Regions from separate parts of the Priestia sp. SRI_019 genome, predicted to be linked through region 2. Evidence: riboswitches for the same ligand, from Rfam matches in the RefSeq annotation. Region 2 holds a riboswitch; the other holds the start of a gene.
What was found. Region 2 has a riboswitch for cyclic di-GMP ahead of AC2YJL_RS20665 (glycosyltransferase family 2 protein). Riboswitches for the same ligand answer to the same signal wherever they lie in the genome.
Positions count from the first base shown of each region.

Region 1 (3,419 bases), on a different contig from region 2:
ACCAGCCATAAACAAGAAATAACTTCATTGCAAACACAGCTAGTCAATATGGGATATTTACACGTGAATCCAACGGGACAATACGGCTCGTTAACTCGAGAAGCCGTTAAGAATTTCCAGCACGATGTGGGCCTTATGCAAGACGGACTTGTAGGTCCCGGTACATATACACAAATAAATAACGTAGAAAAAATGGCACACGTGGTTTATGGAGAGGCACGAGGTGAGGTCTATGAGGGGCAAGTAGCTGTGGCAGCTGTCATTCTAAACCGTGCTAAAAGCCCAGATTTCCCACAAAGTATACTTGGTGTTATTAGTCAACCAAATGCGTTTACGGCTTTAAATGACGGACAATACGCTTTGACACCAAATCAATCTGCTTATCGAGCAGTAACGGATGCTTTTAAAGGATGGGATCCTACTAATGGAGCAGTCTATTATTATAATCCTACAACTGCAACAAATAAATGGATTTATACACGTAAAGCATATAAGAAAATTGGTAGTCACGTTTTTGCTTATTAATCCAACTAGTTAGAGTATGAATAATATAACGTACTTTCAGCTATGTTATAATCCTTATTTACCAGCATTCCTGCTTCCCTAAGAATGATGAAATGCTAAATTAATATTCTGTTTTCTATACATATATTTCAAATTGAAAACACTATATAATTGGTTCACCCTCGATTTTAATACATTTTATACATATGAATCGTGACAAAAAGCTACTTCGCTGCTATTGCTGAAGTAGCTTTTTATTTTGCTATTATTAAGAATAATTCAGTATGGACACTTTAAAATTTAAATATGTTTAGTTTAAGCAAAACCAAATAGCTAAATACTGTACATTAGATTTCCTTCTAGTTAACACAATGATAGTTTTTAATAGTTAGACATTCAAAACTATAAAAAACCTTTTAGAGGCTTATTTAGAATGCCTATTATAGAACCAACCGCAAGATTAATGTAAGGGTAAATATATATTATCTTAAAGGAGAATTTAATTAGTTCGGAGGTTGGAAAAAGAAAATCTTTGTCAAAGGAATTAAAAAATAAATAATAATCCTTATTTTTACATGATTTTAAATCCATTATATAGTAATATATTTATAAAATTACATATTATGATAAAGGCAAACTAGTTGAAAAACTAGGACGCAAAGCTACAGGTCTAAGGTTAAATAGCTATGGCAGCTGAGCTCCCTGAATATCTGGAGGTAATTTTCATGGATGGTAAACAACAATTGATAGAAAAAGAATTAGATCAAGAATGGGTTAAACTTATAACAGAAGCTAAGGAATTGGGATTAACTATTGAAGAACTTAAAAAGTTCTTCAAAAAACAAATAACCCCCTAATCACAAGCAACACTAGTCATATTTGGTCTTGTTTATAATCATTCAATTTCTGGGATTTCCTATTTAAAAACTCTTTAAACTCCTCTTTGGTAACGCTAGAATTCATGGCTTCTTGGACTAAAACTAGCCATTTATAGGAAAGAGTAGTTTCATAATTTGAATTATTCATTATAATCTTCCTCCTTTACAACTTGTCCTATTATAAAGCAAATTGATTTGTAATATAAGCTATAATGATAAAATTATTACTTTTTATCCGTTTTTTTACATAAACTGTTATTCATAGGGTCTTATTCAGTTGTTTAGCTTATGAAGATCGAATTTAATAGCCTAGGTAAAGTGTAAACTCATGAAGATATAAAATGAATATAAGTAAATTTATCCTTTGTTTATAAAAGTGCATTTGAAAGGATTTTATTAGTGAAAGAGAAAGAATCATCCAAAGATTACTTAATAATTGATAATATGGGGAGAGTAAAGGTACCTTCCCAGCTTCTAGAGCATGCCAATATTCACTCATCTGCTGCAATACAATTCTTCAACTACAAAAATTACATTGTCATGAAGCAGGTTGAATTTTCACCGGTTCTTTTGGAAGAAAATAAAGATAAGCACTTAATTAGGACTATTGATAATTTAGGCTACATTGTAATTCCGAAGATACTTCGTGAAATACATGATATAGATCTACATGATGAAATAGAAGCGAAAGTCCTTAACGAGAGCATTATTTTTGAAAAGAAAAGAGAGCCTAATAAATCTCGAGCTCTAATAAAGAAAGATATAGAACCTGAATTAAGTGAGTTATCTTTACTTGAAATAAAAGCAGGGAGAATAAAACTTCCTGCTTCTGTATTAAAATCCTTGGATTTAGAAGGACATATGCAATTACAGTTCTTTATCAAAGGACGAGATACTATTGTTGCAAAAAAACATAGCTATAAATTTCTTACAGAAGGAAACCTTTTTTTTACTGGACAATCACGCGTGATAAAGAAAGATAACTACTTAAACATTCCTAAAAAGCTAAGAATTCATCTAAACATTCATAGTGGCGACATCCTAGAAATCAAAACAATAGGCGACAAATTAATTATAAAAAAAGCAATTGAGAATGATATTCTTGTTTAAAATAAGTAAGCGCAGTTGAAATAATTAGCTGCACTTACTTATTCGCTGTCACTGAGAGTCATTTTGTAAAAGAACTAATCTTTAGAGATACATCTTTCAAGGAATTTCACATCAGTGTCTCTTTTATTTTAAGAGTGCCCGAAAACCTAGACACCTTTTCTTTAAGCGAGTGGGTTTATTTAATCTAATAATCCTTTTTTCTATTTTATCCTTGAAATATCATTGATTATTGTACATTTTTACCACTTCTAGCTTAAACGAGATTGTAAAAGATTGTCCTTAGTGACCCATTAATCCCCTCCAAGTATAGTGTAATTCTCTTTTTATTTACTCCATCCACTTAATCGGGCGCATTACATATAAATAAACCCCTACAAAAGACGCTTTAATTACTAATATCCAAGTGTATTATACTTTCTTCGTAAAAATAAGAACTAATCAGTCATAGAGGCCTCTTCTAATTGGTTTAGAAGTTGATCAACGAATTGACTGATTACAATGGTGTTCTTACTGGTGAATCCTTCTTCTAAACCAACTTGAATCATGAGTTCTCTTCCTGTCTCTATATCTACAAGTAAAGCTTTTATTAAAGAATCGTTCTTTATATATACTTGCACTTATCTAATCACCTATTTCTCTAATTTGCTACTTTTTATTTAACACTAACTATATTTTGGCTTTCTAACAATATTTTTTCCTGTAAAATCCAATTAAAAGCTCGGAATCCCCTTTTTAGGGTTTGAATAGCTCATTTTTTATATCTAAGGCGTGTTACAATACGTTTTGTAGATGCAAATAGAAATTCCATTCCTAATTTCATAGTTAAGAAAAGTCCTCAATTCATGAGGACTTTTTTTATAATTAACACAGAGATACTTAATTTTCAAATTAGAAATTAAATATTTACCCTTCCATTAGAATGACAAA
Region 1 is NZ_JBYCZN010000007.1:11,634-15,052, forward strand. It holds gene AC2YJL_RS24325 (cell wall hydrolase) at 1-525, shown strand, start outside; cyclic di-GMP riboswitch class I at 1,126-1,210, shown strand; gene AC2YJL_RS24330 (anti-repressor SinI family protein) at 1,230-1,361, shown strand; gene AC2YJL_RS24335 (anti-repressor SinI family protein) at 1,378-1,530, opposite strand; gene AC2YJL_RS24340 (AbrB/MazE/SpoVT family DNA-binding domain-containing protein) at 1,782-2,492, shown strand; gene AC2YJL_RS24345 (aspartyl-phosphate phosphatase Spo0E family protein) at 2,927-3,109, opposite strand.
Region 1: linked by a shared signal. The riboswitch ahead of AC2YJL_RS24330 (anti-repressor SinI family protein) and the one ahead of AC2YJL_RS20665 (glycosyltransferase family 2 protein) in region 2 are both predicted to bind cyclic di-GMP.

Region 2 (3,419 bases):
AATTTATTTAAAAATATCAATGGTTTTATTAAACAATTTAATGTGAAAGAACCTAGACTCACAAGCGGTATTTCGAAAATGGAGGATTATTTAGCATACCTTGGGGATCCATCTGGACAGTTACCAAATTTGGGAGATTCCGAACCTTATGACCTTTATTCTTTAAGCCCTAAGGCTCTTACAAGTGATAAACTTCTATATGTTGTTACAAAAGGCAAACAAGGAAAAAAACCTGACAAAGATATTGTATATACAGATGGCGGCACTGCTGTTTTTAAAAATGATTGGAGCAAAGAAACACCTTTATATCTTTTATTTACATCTGCCTTTCACTCTACTACTCATAAACATGCAGATGATTTATCTTTTCTTTTAAGCTATGGAAAAACAAATTTCTTTGTGGATTCAGGAAAGTACAATTACAGCTATACAGACCCTTACCGAGAATATGTTAAGAGTTCCTTGGCACATAATACGGTAACTGTAGACAAAAAGTCTTTTCCTATAACAAAAGATCAAGTAAATAAATCTAAAATTAATACGTCTGAAATAAGTAAAGCGTACAGCTACGTTACCGGCAGCCATGAACTGTATAAAGGAGTAAAAGTAAAAAGAACGCTTATTTATTTAAAAAGCACCAACAGTATTATTGTGCGTGATGTAATGGAATCAAATAAAAACCATACATACACCGATACATTTAATATTGGAAAAGATGTAGATGTAAAAAAATCTGCAGCCAGAGTGTTCACTCTGACTAGTAAGCTTGATAAAAAACAAATTGAATTAATTCAACTCACGAAAATGAACACTATCAAAAATTATAAAGGCTCTTCTTCCCCTATTGCTGGATGGCAATCTTTAGAGTTTAATAAAAAACTGCCAATTACTCAGCTTCAGTTTACGAATAATAATCAAAAAAATGCTGACTATAAGTTTATCATTAACACAGATACCACAAACGGGATAAAGAATTATACGGTTAAAAGTACCCCTACGCATGATATTTATACAATTGTATTAAAGAACGGGAAACGTACAAATGTACAGGTAAAAAAATAAATACAAAATATAATTATTAAAACCTCTCTAATCAATTTAAGTTTATTAGAGAGGTTTTTTACGTTTCTTTTAAAAACCTTCCCCATTCGTTTTCTATTGTACAATTCTGCCCAAACCGGATTTAAGCTCTGGTCATTAGCAAGTAGCCTATCTGCAAGATTATATAGAGTCAGAAATCAACCATCACCTTTCTTATTTTCATCGCTTCTTCTCTCCAACTTTTAACTTACATAAACGAGACTATATACATAACCAATATAAGCCCCTATCTGTATTTTTTAATTTACTTCTATCGAAATTTGTCGAACATTTTTAGGGTAATTCAACCTATTTTTATGGTAAAATCTAAAAAAGATATTCGTTATATAGTATCATTTTAGGTATTTCGTTCTTTAAAGAAAACAAAGAGTAGTGAAGTTAACTTGTTCAGTTAAAGGCAAACCAGTCGAAAGGCTGGGACGCAAAACCTCAGGTCTAAGGTCTTTAGGACTAGGATGGCTGGGTTTCCTGATACATCAGGGGGTAAAGGAAAACATGAACAATCAGCGTGTTGTTACTGGAAGTATTGGAGCTTCGTATATGAGGCCGCGCATTGTGGCTTTTATTCCGGCGCACAATGAAGAGAAATCAATTCGCGACTGCTTGGCGGGGTTAGGCGATCAGCTTCTTCCGAATAATGTGGAGCTTGATGTATTTGTAATTGCAGATAACTGTACGGACCGCACAAAAGAAAAAGCGGAGCTGGCCGGAGATGAATTTGATTTAAATGTAAAAGTACTAGTGACTGAAGGCAATAAACAACGAAAAGTCGGCGCGTTAAATACGGCTTGGAAAAAGATATATGGAGATACACTGGACTTATATAATACGACGCTGACGAAATATCAGCAGCTGTATAAAGAGTCGATTAAAGCGATTTTAGGGATGGATGCAGACAGCCGCTTAGCTCCGAAAGCACTCATTAATTTATGGGAAGATTTAATGACGTCGCGAAACATCGGCGGCGTGATGGCCAAATATACCATGAGAATGCCTAAAAAGAAAAGCTCGCTGTCAAAAGATGATGTGCACTACGAGGAAAAGCTTGCAAGCGGCGAGTACGGCGGACCGATAGCCCGGTGGTGGACCCATCAGCAAAAGCAGGATATGGCAAGCTGGCTGTTGGATCTTCAGTACCACGGCGGAAGCACGTACGTACTCGGCGGTCAGGCTACGCTGTTTCGTCCTGAAGCGCTTCAAAATATAGTAGAAGAAAATAAGCTTGACGGTCCTTGGCAAAATGACAGCGACGTTGAAGATATGTTGCTGACGTGGCAGCTGCAAAAGTCCAACTGGAAAACGTTAATCAGTCCAGGTGCTCGATGCTTCGTGGACTCAATGAGAAGCTATCACACGTATCGTGAACAGCGTAATAAATGGAAGTCGGGAACCGTTGATTTACTGACAAACGGAAACTTGGACGTCAGAACCAAGCATAAAGGAAAGTTGTGGCGTTCACAGGTTAAAACGCTGTGTGATTTACTTATTCGCCTGCTGTTTATTGTATTGTTATCGGCTGCGCTTGCGACCGATCAATTTTACTGGTCTTGGCTTTGGGTCATTCCAATTGCTTTAGCTTCTGTCTTAAATATTATGCTCGCTGTCAAAACGCCGATGCACAGGCCGATTGATGTAATACTGGCCGGTCTTTTGATTAGTCCGGAAATTTATTTATGGGTGAATTTAATTACGTTTGGTCAAGTATGGATGGAAAGGCTTGCGGCTAATAAAAAAGACGGCTGGGCGAATCAATACAACGCAGAAAACGGGAAAACGCGCAGTAAATTAGGGCAAGGGATTTTAACGGGCTTTGCGTTTACAGGCATGATTGTTGTCCTGTGTATTTATTTCCGTGACTACTTAACGAGTCCTTCTGTACAGCAAGCTATTTACCCGTACTTAATGAACGGCTGGATCTTACTGACGTATTTGACCATCTATCAGTCTCTTTATATGTTTTACCAGATTTGGACGCTGCGAAAACGAATCGAAGCTTAACAACAAGGGTGATGCCTCTATGAAGAAGCATCACTCTTGTTTTACAGAAATCTGACTCTTAAATACTCTTCTATTTTCTCTTTCCCAACTGGTTTACTAAAAATAAAGCCTTGAATAAACGGACAGTCATGCTGCAGTAAGAAATCAAGCTGTTCTGTTGTTTCTACACCTTCTGCGATGACTTTCATGTCAAGTGCATGTGCTAAGTATAATAGACTTTTTGTAATCGCTTGATGCTTTCCTTTATCACCGATGTTCTGGATAAAGGTTTTATCAATTTTCAGTACATTAAACTCTAAATCTTTCAGGTTTGACAAAGA
Region 2 is NZ_JBYCZN010000003.1:471,185-474,603, reverse strand. It holds gene AC2YJL_RS20670 (heparinase II/III family protein) at 1-1,062, shown strand, start outside; cyclic di-GMP riboswitch class I at 1,488-1,573, shown strand; gene AC2YJL_RS20665 (glycosyltransferase family 2 protein) at 1,597-3,099, shown strand; gene AC2YJL_RS20660 (sensor domain-containing protein) at 3,141-3,419, opposite strand, start outside.